4 regions of the Streptomyces sp. NPDC050416 genome follow, and region 3 is predicted to be linked to each of the others. Evidence: predicted binding sites of a transcription regulator. Region 3 holds the regulator's gene; each other region holds the start of a gene.

Region 1 (5,082 bases), on a different contig from region 3:
GCCGGACGGTCAGGCTGGTCCGGCGGCCAGGACTGCCGATGATCCCGCCACCTGCCACAACACGCGTTGCTGCCCAGTGGGAACGACCGAAGCCGTTCCCACTGGGCAGTCCTGGCTCGATGAATGCCGGGCGCGGCCGCGCCCGGCATCGTCAGAAGTCGGCGCCGGCTCCCGCAGTCGCCGGTTCCTTCTCCTCCTCCGGCTTGTCGGCGACGACCGCCTCGGCGGTGAGGAACAAGCCCGCGATGGAGGCCGCGTTCTGCAGGGCGGAGCGGGTCACCTTCGCCGGGTCGATGATGCCCTCGGCCAGCATGTCGACGTACTCGCCGGTCGCCGCGTTCAGGCCGCGGCCCTGCGGCAGAGAGCGCACCTTCTCCACCACCACGCCGCCTTCCAGCCCGGCGTTGGCGGCGATCTGGCGCAGCGGGGCGCTCAGCGCGCGGCGCACCATCTCCACGCCGGTGGCCTCCTCGCCCTCCGCGTCCAGCTTGTCGAACGCGGTCTCGGCGGCGTGCAGCAGCGCCACCCCGCCGCCGGGCACGATGCCCTCCTCGACGGCCGCCTTCGCGTTGCGGACCGCGTCCTCGATGCGGTGCTTGCGCTCCTTGAGCTCCACTTCGGTGGCGGCGCCGGCCTTGATGACCGCGACACCGCCGGCCATCTTCGCCAGGCGCTCCTGGAGCTTCTCGCGGTCGTAGTCGGAGTCCGTGCGCTCGATCTCGGCACGGATCTGCTGCACCCGGCCCTCGATCGCCCTGCCGTCACCGGCACCCTCAACGACGGTCGTGTCGTCCTTGGTCACGACCACCTTGCGGGCCCGGCCCAGCACGTCGAGCGTGGCGTTCTCCAGCTTCAGGCCGACCTCTTCCGAGATCACGGTCGCGCCGGTCAGGACCGCCATGTCACCGAGCATGGCCTTGCGACGGTCGCCGAAGCCCGGGGCCTTGACGGCGACGGACTTGAAGGTGCCGCGGATCTTGTTGACGACCAGGGTCGCCAGCGCCTCTCCCTCGACGTCCTCGGCGATGACCAGCAGCGGCCGGCTCTCCTTCATGACCTGCTCCAGCAGCGGCAGCAGGTCCTTGACGGCGGTGACCTTGGAACCGACGAGCAGGATGTACGGGTCTTCCAGGACCGCTTCCATGCGCTCGGGGTCGGTGACGAAGTACGGCGAGATGTAACCCTTGTCGAAGCGCATGCCCTCGGTGAGCTCCAGCTCCAGACCGAAGGTGTTGGACTCCTCGACGGTGATCACGCCTTCCTTGCCGACCTTGTCCATGGCCTCGGCGATCATGTCTCCGATGACCCGGTCACCGCCCGCCGACACGGCCGCGGTGTTGGCGATCTCCTCCTTGGTCTCCAACTCCTTGGCCTGCGCGAGCAGTTCGCCGCTGACCCGCTCGACGGCGAGTTCGATGCCCCGCTTGAGGGCCATCGGGTTGGCGCCGGCGGCGACGTTCTTCAGCCCCTCCCGCACCAGGGCCTGGGCCAGCACGGTCGCGGTGGTCGTCCCGTCACCGGCGACGTCGTCCGTCTTCTTGGCGACTTCCTTGACCAGCTCGGCGCCGATCTTCTCGTACGGGTCCTCGAGTTCGATCTCCTTGGCGATGGACACACCATCGTTGGTGATCGTGGGGGCGCCCCACTTCTTGTCCAGGACGACGTTGCGGCCCTTGGGGCCGAGCGTCACCTTGACGGCGTCCGCGAGCTGGTTCATGCCGCGCTCGAGGCCGCGCCGCGCCTCCTCGTCGTACGCGATGATCTTCGTTGTCATCGTCTCCTCCACACCGATCCATACATCGATGCCGGTGGACCCGGGTGACGTCCGCGACGCCCGCCCGCACGGCTGCACACTGCCGCACGAGCCCGCCACCCGACCCAGCCGCTGGCACTCTCGACCGGAGAGTGCCAGCTCTTGATTTAACACCTTCTCCCTGACCGGGCAAGCGCCTCCAGACGGCTGGCCGGGCGCTGGTCATGCCGGTCGGATGTTCTCGGCCTGCGGTCCCTTCTGGCCCTGCGTGACGTCGAACTCGACCTTCTGCCCCTCGTGCAGCTCACGGAAGCCCTGAGCGGCAATGTTGGAGTAGTGGGCGAAGACGTCGGGTCCGCCGCCCTCCTGCTCGATGAAGCCGAATCCCTTTTCGCTGTTGAACCACTTCACGGTGCCCTTGGCCATGGCCTGCTCCTTTGCGGAAACCCGGCTCGCACTGTGCGGGCCCGGGAGGTGATCGCCCTGGTCCGGAGAGGCGCTGAACAGCAAGAACGCCCATGATCGTGATCACGGGCGAACGGGACTTCGGAACCACGACTGCTGGAATAACGACGCTACACCGCGCGGTCGGCGGCCGCTAACGGCGCGGCCGTCCTGTTGATTCCCGTACGAGGCCGTCTTGTTGGTCCCCATACGAGGACGGCACGTGGAATATCTGGCCTTATGCGCGGATTATGGATAGTGGAGGTCCCGGTCAGGGGGACTTCCGGAACGCGAGACGGCCGTGGCGTGCCACGACCGAGGCGCCTTTCGGAAGGAGATGATCGGATATGGCGCTTCCCGTGCGACGTGAGCAGCGCAGCCCGGTATGGGACCCCTTCAGGGAGTTCCAGGACCTGTATCAGCGGATGGGGCAGCTGTGGCAGTCCGCGGTTCCGGGCGGTGGCGGCCTGCTCAGTGAGACCTGGGCGCCACTGGCCGACCTGGAGGAGACCGACGACGCGTACGTCGTCGAAGTCGACCTGCCCGGAGTGAAGAAGGACGACATCACCGTCGAGCTGAACGCCGGCGAACTCACCGTGCACGGCGAGATCAAGGAAAAGGAACGCACCGGCGTGCTCCGCAGCCGCACCCGGCGCACCGGCCAGTTCGACTACCGGGTGACCCTGCCGCAGGACACCGACGAAGAGCGCATCACCGCCGAGCTCGCCGACGGCGTGCTCACCGTCAAGGTCCCCAAGGCCGAGAAGGCCAAGCCGCGGCGTATCGAGATCACCAGCTGACCACGCCCCGTCCACACCACCGAGCCCGCCCCCGGTGGGCGGGCTCGCTCCGAGACCAAGCAACAAGCGCCGTGTGGAGGCAACAGATGATCTCCGACTTGGTGTTGGTGCCCGCAGAGGGGGCTCCTCTCGCCGGTGACCTGGTCGTGCCCGGTCCGGTACGGTCGGTCGTCCTCATCGCCGAGGGCAGCGGCAACTCCCGTAACAGCACGCGCGACCGCGCCATCGCCGGCGTGTTCCACCGTGCGGGCATGGGCACGCTGCTCCTGGACCTCCTCACCGAACGCGAGAAGCGGGACGACGCGCGCTCGGCCCGGCACCGCTTCGACATCCCGTTCCTCGCCCGGCGACTGGTGTCCGCCATCGACTGGCTGCAACAGCGGCCGGACACGGCGAACGTCCCGGTGTGCCTGTTCGGCGCCGAGACCGCCGCGGCGGCGGTTCTGCTGGCCGCCGCTGAACGGCCGGAACGGATCTCGGCCGTGGTGTCCCGGGGCGGGCGGCCGGACCTGATACACGACGACCTGGACCGGATCCAGGCCCCGGTGCTGTTCATCGTCGGTGGCGACGACGAGACGGACGTGCGGCTCGGCCAGGAGGCAGCGGGAAAGCTGAAGGCGCCGAGCGAGATCCATGTCGTCCGCGGTGCGACACACCTGTTCCTGGACCCACGGCTCCTGGAGGAAGTCGCGACAGCGGCTCGCGACTGGTTCGCCTCTCACCTGGCGAGGGAACGGCATTTGGCCTGACCCGCACGAGCGGTCGGTTCCTTTCCGCCGGCCGGACGAGTGCCGCGGCGCTCGGTCAGCCGGGGCACCAAGCGCCGCAAACTGGCCGTACTGGCATCGAGCAGCCGGCTACGCAGCGATCGCCTCGGCGGCGGGAGGGGCAATCGAGTCCGCTGGGAGTAGATCTTCCAGTCCCTGTACAGGTCGGGCGTCAAAACAGCGGCGAGCAGGATCAGAGGGATCACGACAGCAGATATCAACACGCCTCTCCTCCCCTTCGCACTGCGGTACTCGCATACCTCATATACGACGAGGCAAATACTATGACAAGGCTCCATGAAGCTTCTTGCTAGTGACTGACTCAAGAAGGAGAGGGGTGGCCGGTAGCGAAGGTGCTGGTCGAGTCGTCCTGGTGGCGCGCCCTGAGGGGCACGGCTGGCCGGCGCTACCGCTTCCGCCCGGCACGGTGGTGTGCGGGCGAGGGGATGCACGCCAAGGGGCGGGAGGAGGCCGCGCCAAGAGCATGATCCCCGCAGCGCGCGAGAAGGAGACGGGCACCGGTTGCCGGTACTCAGTGGCGGTACGCGGATGTCGCGATCTCAACGAAGGATCGGATCAACGGGTTGGTATCGCCCTCGTTCCACACCGCCACCACCCGGCTCGGCGGCATGTCGGTCAACGGCACCACGGCCAGCTCCGGGTGCAGGTCGTGTCCGAGCGGGGCCAGGCCGACCGTGCCGTTCCACAGCACGGCCTGCAGGCATTCCTGGACGGCGCGTACCACTGGCCCCTCGCGCGGGCTGCCGCCGTTCCAGTACGACTGCCAGAGGGGGTCGGTGCCCTGCGGGAACTGGAACCAGCGGCGATCGCTCAGCTCGGCCGGCCGCAGCTGGTCGCGGCCGGCCAGGGGATCGTCGGCGCGCAGGACCACGCCGACCGGATCGCTCCGCAGTACACGCACCGTCAGGGCGGTCTCGTCGAACGGCGCCCGGGTCAAGGCGACGTCCACCAGTCCTGAGCGCAGCCCGCACGTCGGGTCGGTCAGATCCGTGTCTCGGATGCGGATGTCGATGCCGGGGTGACTTCGGCGGTAGGCGGCGGCCAGTCTGGACACTCCGGGGTCGGTGCCGTCGCCCAGGATGCCGATGGTGATGGTGGTGACGCCGGCCGCCGCGCTCACGCGTCCCCGGACGCGATCGGCATGGGCGAGCAGGTCCCGCGCCTCGTCGAGCAGCACCGTGCCCACGGGAGTGAGCGTGACGCCGGTAGGTGAGCGGGCGAGCAGCAGGGCCCCGACCTCGGCCTCCAACTGCTTGATCGCCCGGCTCAGCGGCGGCTGGCTCATGTGCAGTCGGGT
Region 2 (5,082 bases), on a different contig from region 3:
CGCCGCCCGGGTCGCCGCCGCGCAGCGCTGGGGGCTGCGGACGGTCCCGCTGACCGCCCCGCCGGCCCCCGCGAAGAAGCCGACGATCAGGACCCGCGAGGGTTTCGAGGTGAAGGGCCACCGGAGACTGAACCTCCCGCCCGTCTTCACCACCGTCCCCACCCGGGACAAGGTCGTCTTCCTCACCATCGACGACGGCGCCGAGAAGGACCCGGCGTTCCTGCGGATGATGAGCGACCTGAAGGTCCCGTACAGCGCCTTCCTCAGCGGCTACCTGATCCGGAACGACTACGGCTACTTCGAGAAGATGCAGGACCGGGGCGTCGTCCTGAACAACCACACCCTCCGCCACCGCCTCATGCGGGGCCTGCCCTACCGCACGCAGAAGCGGGAGATCTGCGGCATGCAGCGCCTCATCGAGAAGCGCTACGGCACGCGCCCCACCCTCTTCCGTCCGCCCTACGGCAGCTACGACAGGGCGACCCTGCGCGCCGCCAAGGCCTGCGGCATCGAGTACGCCCCCCTCTGGAACGAGGAGGTCTTCGCCGACCACTGGGAGTACCGCGAGTGGGACCGGCGACTGCACCCGGGCGACATCGTCCTCACCCACTTCCGCGGCCGCGACCACTGGCAGGGCACGATGCCCGACATGATCCGCCGCTTCCTGAACAAGGTCACGGCCGAGGGGTACGCGGTGGGCCGGCTGGAGGACTACCTGTGAGGCGGCGGTCGCCGGCCGCCGTGGTGTGCGCGGGCGCGATCCTGCTGGCCGGCTGCGCCGGGGCCGCGGGGGAGCACACAGGTGCGGACGGCCGGGGCCAGTCCCCGGCGCACGCGTCGAGCGACGTCCGCGGGCCGGACCGGGGCGGCCGCGACGATCTCCCGCCCGTCGTGGACCACGTCCGCACCCGCGACCGGGTGGTCTTCCTGACCTACGACGACGGCGCCGAGCGCGACCCCGGCTTCGTCACCCTCGTCCGCGAACGGCGGCTTCCGGTCAGCATGTTCCTCACGGACAGCGTCGTGGGTCCCGGCTACGGCCACTTCGCCCGCCTGCGCGCGGTCGGCGCGTCCATCCAGAACCACACCCTCGACCACCCCGCCCTGCGCGGCCTGCCCTACGCCGGCCAGCGCGCCGAGATCTGCGGCCAGCAGCACAAACTCCGCTCCCGCTTCGGCATCCGCCCCCGCCTCTTCCGCCCGCCCTACGGCACGTACGACACGACGACCCTGCGCGCCGCCGCCGACTGCGGCATCACGGCGGTCGTCCTGTGGCGGGCGTCGGCGAACGCCGAGGGCGAGCTGACGTACACCCGCGGCCGCCCCGGGCTGCGGCCCGGCGACATCGTCTCGGTGCCGTCGGGCGAGACGGCCTCCCCGACCCTGACGGAACGGACGGAGCGGCTGTTGCGGGAGATCGAGAGGAGGGGGCTTCGCGTGGGGCGGCTGGAGGACTACCTGTAAAGAGCACCTGGCCGACGCGCCGCGGCGAATTAGCAGTCCGCTTGACCGAGTGCTAATCGCAGTCATAGTCTCGGCTCTGGCACTCCCCACTGGAGAGTGCCAACACAGCGACGGGCAGGTCCGGCACCCGCGACGACGGATCCACCTGGTCGCCACCTCAGACAGTTAACCCCGTGAGATCTCCGAAGGGGGAGGTCGGATCGTGACGACCACCAGCTCCAAGGTTGCCATCAAGCCGCTCGAGGACCGCATCGTGGTCCAGCCGCTCGACGCCGAGCAGACCACCGCCTCTGGCCTGGTCATCCCGGACACCGCCAAGGAGAAGCCCCAGGAGGGCGTCGTCCTGGCCGTGGGCCCGGGCCGCTTCGAGGACGGCAACCGTCTTCCGCTCGACGTCTCCGTCGGCGACGTCGTGCTCTACAGCAAGTACGGCGGCACCGAGGTGAAGTACAACGGCGAGGAGTACCTCGTCCTCTCGGCCCGCGACGTGCTCGCGATCGTCGAGAAGTAATTCACCCCAAGCACATTGCTTTGAGCTGCGCCCCTGGCCCCCCGCGATCGATAAGAAGCCGGGCGCCCGGGGCGCAGTGCCGTTAACCCTGATTCCGGAAGAGGGCTCACGCTCCCATGGCGAAGATCCTGAAGTTCGACGAGGACGCCCGTCGCGCCCTCGAGCGCGGCGTCAACAAGCTTGCCGACACGGTCAAGGTGACGATCGGCCCCAAGGGCCGCAACGTCGTCATCGACAAGAAGTTCGGCGCCCCCACCATCACCAACGACGGTGTCACGATCGCCCGCGAGGTCGAGATCGAGGACCCGTACGAGAACCTCGGTGCCCAGCTGGTCAAGGAGGTGGCGACCAAGACCAACGACATCGCGGGTGACGGTACGACCACCGCGACCGTGCTCGCCCAGGCGCTCGTGCGCGAGGGCCTGAGGAACGTCGCCGCCGGTGCCTCCCCGGCCGCCCTGAAGAAGGGCATCGACGCCGCCGTCGCCGCGATCTCCGAGGACCTGCTCGCCTCGGCCCGCCCGATCGACGAGAAGTCCGACATCGCCGCCGTCGCCGCGCTGTCCGCCCAGGACCAGCAGGTCGGCGAGCTCATCGCCGAGGCGATGGACAAGGTCGGCAAGGACGGTGTCATCACCGTCGAGGAGTCCAACACCTTCGGTCTGGAGCTGGACTTCACCGAGGGCATGGCCTTCGACAAGGGCTACCTGTCGCCGTACTTCGTGACGGACCAGGAGCGCATGGAAGCCGTCCTGGACGACCCGTACATCCTCATCACGCAGGGCAAGATCTCCGCCATCGCGGACCTCCTGCCGCTGCTGGAGAAGGTCATCCAGTCCAACTCCTCCAAGCCGCTGCTGATCATCGCCGAGGACGTCGAGGGCGAGGCCCTGTCGACCCTCGTCGTGAACAAGATCCGCGGCACCTTCAACGCCGTCGCGGTGAAGGCCCCCGGCTTCGGCGACCGCCGCAAGGCGATGCTGCAGGACCTGGCGGTCCTCACCGGCGCCACGGTCGTCTCCGAGGAGGTCGGCCTCAAGCTCGACCAGGTCGGCCTGGACGTGCTCGGCTCCGCCCGCCGCGTGACCGTCACCAAGGACGACACCACGGTCGTCGACGGCGCCGGCAACAAGGACGACGTGCAGGGCCGTGTCGCCCAGATCAAGGCCGAGATCGAGACCACCGACTCCGACTGGGACCGCGAGAAGCTCCAGGAGCGCCTCGCGAAGCTGGCCGGCGGCGTGTGCGTCATCCGTGTGGGTGCCGCCACCGAGGTCGAGCTCAAGGAGCGCAAGCACCGTCTGGAGGACGCCATCTCCGCGACCCGCGCCGCGGTCGAGGAGGGCATCGTCTCCGGTGGTGGCTCCGCTCTGGTCCACGCCGCCAAGGTCCTCGAGGGCAGCCTCGGCAAGACCGGCGACGAGGCCACCGGTGTGGCGGTCGTCCGCCGCGCGGTCGTCGAGCCGCTGCGCTGGATCGCCGAGAACGCCGGCCTGGAGGGCTACGTCATCACCTCCAAGGTCGCCGAGCTCGACAAGGGCCAGGGCTTCAACGCCGCCACCGGCGAGTACGGCGACCTGGTCAAGGCCGGCGTCATCGACCCGGTCAAGGTCACCCGCTCCGCCCTGGAGAACGCCGCCTCCATCGCCTCCCTCCTGCTCACGACCGAGACCCTGGTCGTCGAGAAGAAGGAAGAGGAGGAGCCGGCCGGCGCGGGCCACGGCCACGGCCACGGCCACGCCCACTGAGGCACCGACCTCTGCGAGAAGCCCCCGCCCCGCCTCGCGCGGAACGGGGGCTTCTCCCGTGTGCGGGTCCCGTCACAACTCCAGCGGGTCCAGCGCCCCGAGCTGCTGCATCAGCCCCAGCCGGTCGTACTGCCACCAGCCCTCGGCGAGCTTCCCGTCCGGCGTGCAGCGGTGGATGGTCGTCCCGGTCATGGTGACGTCCTTCCCGGTCGGCGGAATCCCGAGGAAATCCCCCTTGTGGTGCCCCTTCCAGGCCCACCGCGTGCACACCCGGTCGCCCTGGGCGATCTGGTCCTCGATCGTGAACGAGAAGTCGAACCCGCCCCGCCACACCTCCACCTCGCGCCGGAACGCGTCCAGCCCGATGACGTCCTGCACATTGGCCGGATCATGGTCGTGGTAGCCCTCGATGAACACGTCGTTGAACGGGGGCGCCGCACCCTGCCCGGGCGCCAGCTCGAAGAACCTGCGCGCCGTGGCCGCGTTCAGCTGCTCGTCCCGCACCACGTCCAGGTCCGTGAACGTCGGCGCCTCCTCGCAGAGCGCCACCATGTCCTGGAAGATCCGGTCGGTCTCCGGAAGCCCGGAGTTGCGCATCGCGTCCTCGTACGACGGGAACTCCACGATCTCGACGATGTGCGAGGAGTCCGCCCGGTCCTTCGCCACGACACTGTGCGTAGCGGTCCGTTTCCCCTTGGTCTGCTCGACCCACCTGTCCATCAGCCGGTTCATCTCGTCGAGCCGGCTGGTCCTGCATTCGATGAGCTGTACGAAGGTCATGGCCTCGCCTCCGGCCCCCCTGGGTCCGGCTGAACAGCTCCATTGTCCCCACGAGAGCCGCTCGTCGCCTCCCGGCCCTTCGGCATCATGACGGCATGTGGTGGCGCGGTCAGGGACCACCACCGCCGGGATGGTCGTACGGGCGATGGTCGAGGCGGCCTGGTACGACCGGTACGAGCACTTGGTCGCCGAGCTGGGCGGAAAGAAGGAGGCGGACACTCTCGTCGAGGAGCTGGTCGCCGCCGGCCGGCACGATCATGCGGCCAGGGTGGCCGGTCTGGACGAGGAGCCGGACCGGGTCAGTGCACGCGCGGCAGCCGCCCTGGCTCCCGTGGTGGCACCGCCGCTCGGCCGCACACTGGCCGTGCGTCTCCTGGTCACCGACGGCTGGTGGCCGGCCGCCCTGCCCGCCGTGGCCCGTCTGGAACCCGGCGCCGCCCCCTGGGTCGTCGAGGCCCTGCGGGGAACGGCCGGGCCGGCCGGAGCGGCGCCACCGGCACCCGGCCCGGCCGCCGACAGCCTTACTGAGGCCCGTACTTCCGCCCCGTCCTGGACGACACCGCCCCGAGCACCCCCCGC
Region 3 (5,082 bases):
TCGACGTAGATGCGCCCGGCGCGGGCCACGCGGGCGCGGGCGCCGGGGACCGCCACCGAACCGGAGGCGGTGCGGGTGGGCCGGGTGGGGCCGGCGGGCGAGGGGCGGACCAATGTCACGGCCCTGCCTTCCAGGAGAAAGCCGCGCGGCTCCATGGGGAACACCCGGTGCTTGCCGAAGCGGTCCTCCAGGGTCACCGTGCCCGCCTCGCAGCGGATCACCGCGCCGCAGAAGCCGGTCCCGGCCTCCTCGACGACCAGACCCGGCTCCGCCGGAACCTCAGGGACCGGCTGCGGCTTCTTCCACGGCGGGGTCAGATCGGGTGAGTACTGGCGCATTCGAATGACGATAGGAGAAGGCGGGGGGCGGTCACGGAGACACGCCGAAACGCACCGCCAGCGCGTCACGCTGGGCGCGGACGAACGCCGCGTCCACCACCGCTCCGTGTCCGGGCACGTACAGCGCGTCCTCGCCGCCCAGGTCGAGCAGCCGGTCCAGGGCCGCCGGCCAGTGCGACGGCACGGCGTCGGGGCCCGCCTGCGGCTCGCCGGACTCCTCGACCAGGTCGCCGCAGAAGACGACCTCCGGATCGCCCGGCACCAGGACCGCCAGGTCATGCGCGGTGTGCCCGGGGCCCACGTTCGCCAGCAGCACCTGGCGTCCGCCACCCAGGTCGAGGGTCCACTCGCCGGAGACCAGGTGGCGGGGTGCGACCAGCCGGTCCGCCGCCTCCCGCGCGGTGGTCTCCGCCAGGCCGCCTCGCACGCCGTCCACGCGCAGCTCCTCGCGGTCCCGTACGCGCGTCAGCAGCGCGTCCACGCCCACCGCGCCGAACACCTCCGCGTCCGTGAACTCCGCCACCCCGAAGACATGGTCGAAGTGGGGATGGGTCAGCGCGAGATGCGTCACACGGTGACCGGTGAGCGACCGCGCCTGCTCGCGCAACCGCGCGCCCTCGGCCGGGCTCGACCCCGCGTCGATCATGAGGACCGCGCCCTCACCGGCGACCAGCCCCACCGTGCAGTCCCACACCGGGAGGCGGCACCGGCCCACTCCCGCGGCCACGCGCTCCCATCCGAGCTCTTCCCAAGTCACTGTCATACAGCGACGCTAGCGGTGACCGCCGCCCCGGGCATGACAGCACGCGACCAGCCTTGCCGGGGGTGTACCTCACAGCCGTACACTGGGCGGGGAATGCTGGCACTCGCAAGCGCAGAGTGCCAGGCCCACAGGCAGGACACGAGGCGGACGACTTCTGGAGGTGTGCGCGAATGCTCAGTGAACGCAGGCTTCAGGTGCTGCGCGCCATCGTCCAGGACTACGTCGGCACCGAGGAGCCGGTCGGCTCCAAGGCCCTCACCGAGCGGCACAACCTCGGCGTATCCCCGGCCACCGTCCGCAACGACATGGCGGCCCTGGAGGACGAGGGGTACATCGCCCAGCCGCACACCAGCGCCGGGCGCATCCCCACCGACAAGGGCTACCGGCTGTTCGTGGACAAGCTGGCCGGCGTCAAGCCGATGACCGCGCCCGAGCGGCGCGCGATCCAGAACTTCCTCGAGGGCGCCGTCGACCTCGACGATGTCGTGGCGCGGACGGTACGGCTGCTGGCCCAGCTCACACGCCAGGTCGCCGTCGTGCAGTACCCGTCGCTCACCCGCTCGACCGTGCGGCACGTGGAGCTGCTCGCTCTCGCGCCCGCGCGGCTGATGCTCGTGCTGATCACGGACACCGGGCGGGTCGAGCAGCGCGTGGTCGACTGCCCGGCGCCCTTCGGCGAGGCCTCGCTCGCGGATCTGCGCGCGCGGCTCAACAGCCGGGTGGCGAACCGCCGTTTCACGGATGTGCCGAGTCTGGTGGAGGATCTGCCGGAGGCGTTCGAGCACGAGGACCGGGGTACGGTCTCCACGGTGCTCTCCACACTTCTGGAGACGCTCGTCGAGGAGAACGAGGAGCGGCTGATGATCGGCGGCACCGCCAACCTGACCCGCTTCGGGCATGACTTTCCCCTCACGATCCGGCCGGTGCTGGAGGCGCTGGAGGAGCAGGTGGTGCTCCTCAAGCTGCTCGGCGAGGCGCAGGATCCGGGCGTGACCGTACGGATCGGTCATGAGAACGCCCACGAAGGACTCAACTCCACGTCCGTCGTGTCGGTCGGCTACGGTTCGGGCGGCGAGGCTGTCGCCAAGCTCGGCGTGGTCGGACCGACCCGCATGGACTACCCGGGAACGATGGGAGCGGTACGCGCAGTGGCACGGTACGTCGGACAGATCCTGGCGGAGTCGTAGTGGCCACGGACTACTACGCCGTACTCGGCGTGCGCCGCGACGCGTCGCAGGAAGAGATCAAGAAGGCCTTCCGGCGGCTCGCGCGCGAGCTGCACCCGGACGTCAACCCCGATCCGAAGACCCAGGAGCGGTTCAAGGAGATCAACGCCGCCTACGAGGTGCTGTCGGACCCGCAGAAGAAGCAGGTCTACGACCTCGGCGGCGACCCGCTCTCGCAGGCCGGAGGCGGCGGTGCGGGCGGCTTCGGGGCCGGTGGCTTCGGGAACTTCTCCGACATCATGGACGCGTTCTTCGGCACGGCGTCGCAGCGCGGACCGCGCTCGCGCACCCGCCGCGGCCAGGACGCCATGATCCGCATCGAGATCGAGCTCGACGAGGCGGCCTTCGGCACGACGAAGGACATCCAGGTCGACACGGCGGTCGTGTGCAACACCTGCAACGGCGAGGGCGCCGCACCGGGCACCTCCGCGCAGACGTGTGACATGTGCCGCGGTCGCGGTGAGGTGTCGCAGGTCACCCGGTCCTTCCTGGGCCAGGTCATGACCTCCCGGCCCTGCCCGCAGTGCCAGGGCTTCGGCACGGTCGTCCCGACCCCCTGCCCGGAGTGCGCCGGCGACGGCCGCGTCCGCTCCCGCCGCACGCTGACCGTGAAGATCCCGGCCGGTGTCGACAACGGCACGCGCATCCAGCTCGCCGGCGAGGGAGAGGTCGGTCCCGGCGGCGGGCCCGCGGGCGACCTGTACGTCGAGATCCACGAACTGCCGCACTCGCAGTTCCAGCGGCGCGGCGACGACCTGCATTGCACGGTCACGCTCCCGATGACGGCGGCCGCCCTCGGCACGAAGGTGCCGCTGGAGACGCTGGACGGCCTGGAGGAGGTCGACATCCGCCCGGGCACCCAGTCCGGCCAGTCGATCCCCCTGCACGGCCGCGGTGTCACGCACCTGCGCGGCGGCGGACGCGGCGACCTCATCGTCCACGTCGAGGTCCAGACCCCGAGCAAGCTGGACGTCGAGCAGGAGCGCCTCCTCCGCGAGCTGGCCAAGCTACGCGGCGAGGAACGGCCTCAGGGCCAGTTCCAGCCCGGGCAGCAAGGGTTGTTCTCTCGGTTGAAGGACGCGTTCAACGGGCGCTGACGTCGGCGGTCCGGCTGCTGCTGGGGGTCCGGCGGTCGGCCCCCGGGCAGGCACAGTCAGCCCGGGCAGCAAGGGTTGTTCTCTCGGTTGAAGGACGCGTTCAACGGGCGCTGACGTCGGCGGTCCGGCTGCTGCTGGGGGTCCGGGGGTCGGCCCCCGGGCAGGCACAGTCAGCCGGGGCAGTAAGGGTTGTTCTCTCGGTTGAAGGACGCGTTCAACGGGCGCTGACGTCGGCTCCTCAGGGGGGCTGAGGGTGGCTTTTCCTCTGGTCTATGCCACACGGCAGGCCGGTTTCGGAGTAGTCCGGAGGACGTGACAACATGCGGTCATGTCCTCCGCGCTGACCGATCTCTTCCCCCACCCGATCGTGCAGGCCCCCATGGCGGGCGGCGTCTCCGTGCCGAAGCTCGCCGCCGCCGTGTGCGAGGCGGGCGGGCTCGGATTCCTCGCCGCCGGGTACAAGACCGCCGACGGGATGTACGAGGAGATCAAGCAGCTGAGGAGCCTCACCGGCAGGCCCTTCGGCGTGAACCTCTTCATGCCTCAGCCGGAGTACCCCGGTGCAAGCACCGGCTCCACCGGAGCGGCTGGCGCCGCGCCCGCTTCTGCCGCCGCCATCGATGTCTACGCCCACCAGCTGGCCGGCGAGGCCTCCTGGTACGAGGCCGAGCTCGGCGACCCCGACAGCGGACGCGACGACGGGTACGAGACCAAGCTCGCGGTCCTGCGCGACAACCCCGTGCCGGTGGTGTCGTTCCACTTCGGCGCGCCGAGCCGGGAGGTCGTCGACGCCCTGCACCGGGTCGGCACCTTCGTCCTGGTCACCGCCACCACCCCCGACGAGGCCCGGGCCGTCGAGCGGTCCGGCGCGGACGCGGTCATCGCGCAGGGCATCGAGGCCGGCGGCCACCAGGGCACGCACCGGGACATCCCCGAGACGGACGGCTCCGGCATCGGGCTGCTGTCGCTGGTCGCCCAGATCCGGGAGACCGTGAACATCCCGATCATCGCCGCCGGCGGCATCATGCGCGGCGGCCAGATCGCCGCGGTCCTCGCGGCGGGCGCGAGCGCGGCCCAGCTCGGCACCGCGTTCCTCGCCACCGCCGAGTCGGGCGCGAACGCCCTGCACAAGCAGGCGCTGACCAACCCCCTGTTCGTCCGTACGGAGTTGACCCGGGCCTTCTCCGGGCGCCCGGCGCGCGGCCTGGTCAACCGGTTCCTGCGCGAGCACGGCCCGTACGCGCCCGCCGCCTACCCCGAGATCCACCACCTCACCGCGCCGCTGCGCAAGGCCGCCGCCAAGGCGGGGGACGCTCAGGGCATGGCGCTGTGGGCCGGGCAGGGCCACCGGATGGCGCGGGAGCTGCCCGCCGGGCAGCTCGTGGAGGTGCTGGCCGGTGAACTCGCCGCGGCGCGGACAGCGTTGTCGGGCGGAGGCGGAATCCGATGACGGCTCCGGTGTTCGTGGTCGAGCACTTCGACGCGGCCGGGGGCGGCCGGCACGTCCTCGACGGCCCGGAGGGACGGCACGCCGTCTCCGTGAAGCGGCTGCGGCCCGGTGAGGACGTCGTCCTCACGGACGGGGCCGGGCGCTGGGCGGACGGTGTCGTGCTCGACACCGAGGGCAAGGACCGGCTGATCGTCCGGCTGGACCCGGT
Region 4 (5,082 bases), on a different contig from region 3:
GCTCCGTCGTCGTCATCTGGATCTCCTCACGAGTGCCGGTGAACAGGCGCTCAGTCAGCGTCCTTGACTGACGCAAGGAGATCCAGAGGCACAGGCTCCGGGCTCAGCTGAGCGTCTTCAGCGCCGCCGGGTCGTACGGCGCCAGCTCCTCGAAGCGGCCGGACAGGACCTTCCGCGCCCACTCCGGGTCCTGGAGCAGGGCACGGCCGACGGCGACCATGTCGAACTCGTCGCGCTCGAAGCGGTCCAGGAGGTTGTCGAGGTCGCCGATCTCGGCGCCCTCGCCCTGGAAGGCCTTGATGAAGTCGCCGTTCAGACCGACCGAGCCGACGGTGATGGCGGGCTTGCCGGTGAGCTTCTTGGTCCAGCCGGCCAGGTTGAGGTCCGAGTCGTCGAACTCGGGCACCCAGTAGCGGCGGGTGGAGGCGTGGAAGACGTCCACCCCGGCCGCGGCGAGCGGGGTCAGGATGGCCTCCAGCTCCTCGGGCGTCTCGGCGAGGCGGGCGTCGTAGGCGTCCTGCTTCCACTGCGAGTAGCGGAAGATGACGGGGAAGTCGGCCGAGACGGTCTCGCGGACGGCCGCGACGATCTCCGCCGAGAACCTGGCACGGGCGACCGGGTCGCCACCATAGGCGTCGGTGCGGCGGTTGGTGCCCTCCCAGAAGAACTGGTCGAGCAGGTAGCCGTGGGCGCCGTGGATCTCCACGCCGTCGAAGCCGATGCGCTCGGCGGCGGCCGCGGCCTCGGCGAACGCGCCGATGACGGCGTCGATGTCGGCCTGGGTCATGGCCTTGCCGGTGGGCTCGGTCGCGCCGATGCGCAGACCGGAGGGGCCGACGGCCGGAGCGTCCGCGACCGGCGGCTCGCCCTGGTTGCGGACCATGCCGATGTGCCACAGCTGCGGCACGATCGTGCCGCCCGCGGCGTGCACCGCCTCGGCGACCTTCGCCCAGCCCGCGAGCTGCTCCTCGCCGTGGAACCGCGGCACGCGGTCGCTCTGCCCTGCCGACTCGTGGCCGACGTAGGTGCCCTCGGTGACGATCAGGCCGACTCCGGCGGCGGCGCGGCGGGAGTAGTACGAGACGACGTCGTCGCCGGGGACGCCGCCCGGGGAGAACATGCGGGTCATCGGCGCCATCGCGATCCGGTTCGGGACGGTCAGGCCGCCCAGCGATACGGGCCGGGACAGGATTTCGGCGGCGCGGGAGGCGGCGGAGGCGTCGACGGTCACGTGGGGTGCTCCTCTTCGGATACCGGACAGTATGTGCATACGCATGCGACGTACGCTTCAACCACCCGCCCCGCCCACGCCATCCCGCCCGCGCTGTGACCCCGGACACGCCGGAGGGCGGCACTCCCTGTCTGACGAACAGGAAGTGCCGCCCTCGGCAAGGACGTTGATCGACCAGGTCGATCAGAAGTCCATGTCACCGCCCGGCATGCCGCCGCCGGCGGGCGCGGCGGCCTTCTCCGGCTTGTCGGCGATGACGGCCTCGGTGGTGAGGAACAGCGCGGCGATGGAGGCGGCGTTCTGCAGCGCGGAACGGGTCACCTTCGCCGGGTCGATGATGCCCTCGGCGATCATGTCGACGTACTCACCGGTCGCGGCGTTCAGACCGTGGCCGACGGGCAGGTTGCGCACCTTCTCGACGATGACGCCGCCCTCGAGACCACCGTTGACGGCGATCTGCTTGAGCGGGGCCTCCAGCGCCAGCTTCACGGCGTTGGCGCCGGTCAGCTCGTCACCCTCGAGCTCCAGCTTCTCGAAGACCGAGGAGGCCTGCAGCAGGGCCACGCCACCACCGGCGACGATGCCCTCCTCGACGGCCGCCTTGGCGTTGCGCACGGCGTCCTCGATGCGGTGCTTGCGCTCCTTGAGCTCCACCTCGGTGGCGGCACCGGCCTTGATGACGGCCACGCCGCCGGCCAGCTTCGCCAGGCGCTCCTGCAGCTTCTCGCGGTCGTAGTCCGAGTCGCTGTTCTCGATCTCGGCGCGGATCTGGTTGACCCGGCCCTGGACCTGCTCGGCGGAGCCGGCACCGTCGACGATGGTGGTCTCGTCCTTGGTGATGACGACCTTGCGGGCCTTGCCCAGGAGGTCGATCGTGGCGTTCTCCAGCTTGAGGCCGACCTCCTCGGAGATCACCTCGCCGCCGGTGAGGATGCCGATGTCCTGCAGCATCGCCTTGCGGCGGTCGCCGAAGCCCGGGGCCTTGACGGCGACGGACTTGAAGGTGCCGCGGATCTTGTTGACGACCAGGGTCGACAGGGCCTCGCCCTCGACGTCCTCGGCGATGATCAGCAGCGGCTTGCCGGACTGCATGACCTTCTCGAGGAGCGGCAGCAGGTCCTTGACGTTGCTGATCTTCGAGTTGGCGATCAGGATGTACGGGTCGTCGAGGACGGCCTCCATACGCTCCATGTCGGTGGCGAAGTACGCCGAGATGTAGCCCTTGTCGAAGCGCATACCCTCGGTGAGCTCCAGCTCCAGACCGAAGGTCTGGGACTCCTCGACGGTGATGACGCCTTCCTTGCCGACCTTGTCCATGGCCTCGGCGATGAGCTCGCCGATCTGGGTGTCGGCGGCGGAGATGGAGGCCGTGGAGGCGATCTGCTCCTTGGTCTCGACGTCCTTCGCCTGCTCCAGCAGGGCGGCGGAGACGGCCTCGACGGCGCGCTCGATGCCGCGCTTGAGGGCCATCGGGTTGGCACCGGCGGCTACGTTGCGCAGGCCTTCCTTGACCAGGGCCTGGGCGAGAACGGTCGCGGTGGTCGTACCGTCACCGGCGACGTCGTCCGTCTTCTTGGCGACTTCCTTGACCAGCTCGGCGCCGATCTTCTCGTACGGGTCCTCGAGTTCGATCTCCTTGGCGATGGACACACCATCGTTGGTGATCGTGGGGGCGCCCCACTTCTTCTCGAGGACGACGTTGCGGCCCTTGGGGCCGAGCGTCACCTTGACGGCGTCCGCGAGCTGGTTCATGCCGCGCTCGAGGCCGCGCCGCGCCTCCTCGTCGAACGCGATGATCTTGGCCATGTGAAGTGGTCCCTCCAGGACTGGGGGTGATTACTTCGGACCGCGCCCGCGCCCGCGACGGACGGCTCGCCGGCCTCGTGGTTCCTTCCCACCCAGCCTGCGGGCCTCACCGACCCGGTCCTTACGTTGTCACTCTCACCTTCAGAGTGCTAACGCAATGATTAGCACTCGGGCATGGCGAGTGCAAGCGACTCCCACGGTTCGAGCGGGCGCTCAGCCTCCGGCGAACAGAGCGCATCCGGCTCGGCCCGCAGGCCACGGGAGCGCCGCGGCGGACCGGGCGAGCAGAGAAATGCCTGACCCCCGGCCCGCGACGGCGAGACGCGACCGACGACGCGAGCGAGTCCGGAGGGAGAACCCCCGCGCCCGGCACCGGGCGGGCGCCGAGGCGCGTTCGGGCGCGGCGGTTTCGACGAGCGGTCGCCCGGCGATCCCGTCACCCCGGGCGCCGGCCCCCGAGCAGGCAGGCCGAAGGGCCCGCACCCCGTGGGGTGCGGGCCCTTCAGAGAAGACCGGTCGCTTGCGCTTGGTCGTGGTGCGCGTTCAGGCAGAGACGCGAACCATGTCGGCCTGCGGTCCCTTCTGGCCCTGCGAGATCTCGAACTCGACCCGCTGGCCCTCCTCCAGGGTGCGGTAGCCGTCCATCTGGATCGCGCTGTAGTGGACGAAAACATCCGCACCACCGTCGACCGCGATGAAGCCGTACCCCTTCTCCGCGTTGAACCACTTGACGGTGCCCTGAGCCATGCCTAACTCCCCTATTACTGGCCCTTGCACAGATCCACACTTCGCGGACCCGGGTCAGACCTCACCCCCCACGGTTGGGGGCGTGCGCCGGAACGCGTCGACCGCGGCTGAATGTATCTGTCCAACTGCCGTCTGCAACAGGTCAATCGGACGAGAATTCTGGACGCGCAGGATCCGGAATGTGGGGAGAATTCGCCAGACTTCAGGGCAAGTCGGGCCACACAAAAGGAACAAAAGCCGCGAAAGACGCACACACTTTGGCTACATCTTGTCGGGCGCGCGGCAGGAATTAAGGGCTCCCGATCAGGAGATCGGCGGTGCGTTCCCCAACTGTACCGCGCTCAATCACACAGAATTGCCCCCTCCGTTTCTCTTACGGAGGGGGCAATTCGATGAACTCTCAGTGACCGCCGTTACCGAAGGTAATAATCAAGCCGGTCGACCGGTTCAGCCACCCGCGACGGCGGGAATGATCGACACCCCGGCACCGTCCGGCGTCGCCGTCTCCAGCCCCTGCTCGAACCGCACGTCGTCGTCGTTGACGTACACGTTGACGAACCGGCGCAGCTTGCCCTGGTCGTCCAGCACCCGGGCGGCGATCCCGGTGTGGTTCTTCTCGAGATCGGCGATGACCTCGCCGAGGGTCGCCCCCTCGGCGGCGACCTCGGCCTGCCCGCCGGTGTAGGTACGCAGGATGGTGGGGATACGAACGGTGACGCTCATGACTTCAAAACCTCCGGTTGGGTAGCGAGCCTAGGGGCGCGGGGCTGTATCGATGCGCGGCTCCGCCGCGTGGGCGCGACCAGCCCCCACCGGCCCGCAGCAGACAACGATCAGACGAGCCCAGCCTCACGGAACGAATCCAGGTTGGGACGAATGGTCGCGGTAAGCCCGGTCCCGGCCACCGCATCCAGCGTCTTCAGACCATCCCCCGTGTTCAGCACCACGGTCGTCTTCGACGGGTCGAGCACCCCGTTCTCGATCAGCTTCTTCGCCACACCCACGGTCACACCACCGGCGGTCTCCGCGAAGATGCCCTCGGTCCGGGCGAGAATCTTGATCGCGTCAACGACCTGCTCGTCGTTGACGTCCTCCACCGCACCGCCCGTCCGCCGCGCAATATCCAGCACGTACGGCCCGTCCGCCGGGTTGCCGATCGCCAGCGACTTGGCGATGGTGTCCGGCTTCTGGGGGCGGACGACGTCGTGGCCGGCCTTGTACGCCGTCGACACCGGAGAGCAGCCCTCGGCCTGCGCGCCGAAGATCTTGTACGGCTTGTCCTCGACCAGCCCGAGCTT

Evidence for each region. The regulator HrcA, encoded in region 3, represses chaperone genes, less so after heat shock. The targets are predictions, from matches to a motif close to TTNGCACTCNGNNNNNCNGAGTGCNAA.
Region 1: a site for HrcA is predicted at 1,886-1,912, ahead of groL (chaperonin GroEL). Genes of this name have one in related genera too.
Region 2: a site for HrcA is predicted at 1,494-1,520, ahead of groES (co-chaperone GroES). Genes of this name have one in related genera too.
Region 4: a site for HrcA is predicted at 3,199-3,225, ahead of groL (chaperonin GroEL). Genes of this name have one in related genera too.

Annotation. Positions count from the first base shown of each region.
Region 1 covers NZ_JBITII010000005.1:80,167-85,248, forward strand. Annotated here, with positions in the region: gene groL (chaperonin GroEL) at 152-1,774, opposite strand; gene ACIBL4_RS17035 (cold-shock protein) at 1,976-2,179, opposite strand; gene ACIBL4_RS17040 (Hsp20/alpha crystallin family protein) at 2,545-2,997, shown strand; gene ACIBL4_RS17045 (dienelactone hydrolase family protein) at 3,084-3,746, shown strand; gene ACIBL4_RS17050 (LysR family transcriptional regulator) at 4,297-5,082, opposite strand, start outside.
Region 2 covers NZ_JBITII010000002.1:623,299-628,380, reverse strand. Annotated here, with positions in the region: gene ACIBL4_RS07845 (polysaccharide deacetylase family protein) at 1-721, shown strand, start outside; gene ACIBL4_RS07840 (polysaccharide deacetylase family protein) at 718-1,464, shown strand; gene groES (co-chaperone GroES) at 1,667-1,975, shown strand; gene groL (chaperonin GroEL) at 2,092-3,723, shown strand; gene ACIBL4_RS07825 (ester cyclase) at 3,796-4,503, opposite strand; gene ACIBL4_RS07820 (hypothetical protein) at 4,613-4,762, opposite strand; gene ACIBL4_RS07815 (SDR family NAD(P)-dependent oxidoreductase) at 5,025-5,082, opposite strand, start outside.
Region 3 covers NZ_JBITII010000003.1:576,755-581,836, forward strand. Annotated here, with positions in the region: gene ACIBL4_RS12130 (DUF3097 domain-containing protein) at 1-338, opposite strand, end outside; gene ACIBL4_RS12135 (MBL fold metallo-hydrolase) at 370-1,101, opposite strand; gene hrcA (heat-inducible transcriptional repressor HrcA) at 1,272-2,288, shown strand; gene dnaJ (molecular chaperone DnaJ) at 2,288-3,424, shown strand; gene ACIBL4_RS12150 (nitronate monooxygenase) at 3,753-4,874, shown strand; gene ACIBL4_RS12155 (16S rRNA (uracil(1498)-N(3))-methyltransferase) at 4,871-5,082, shown strand, end outside.
Region 4 covers NZ_JBITII010000012.1:177,168-182,249, reverse strand. Annotated here, with positions in the region: gene ACIBL4_RS32290 (carboxylesterase/lipase family protein) at 1-16, opposite strand, end outside; gene ACIBL4_RS32285 (NADH:flavin oxidoreductase) at 104-1,231, opposite strand; gene groL (chaperonin GroEL) at 1,415-3,037, opposite strand; gene ACIBL4_RS32275 (cold-shock protein) at 3,581-3,784, opposite strand; gene ACIBL4_RS32270 (ubiquitin-like small modifier protein 1) at 4,232-4,507, opposite strand; gene thrC (threonine synthase) at 4,618-5,082, opposite strand, start outside.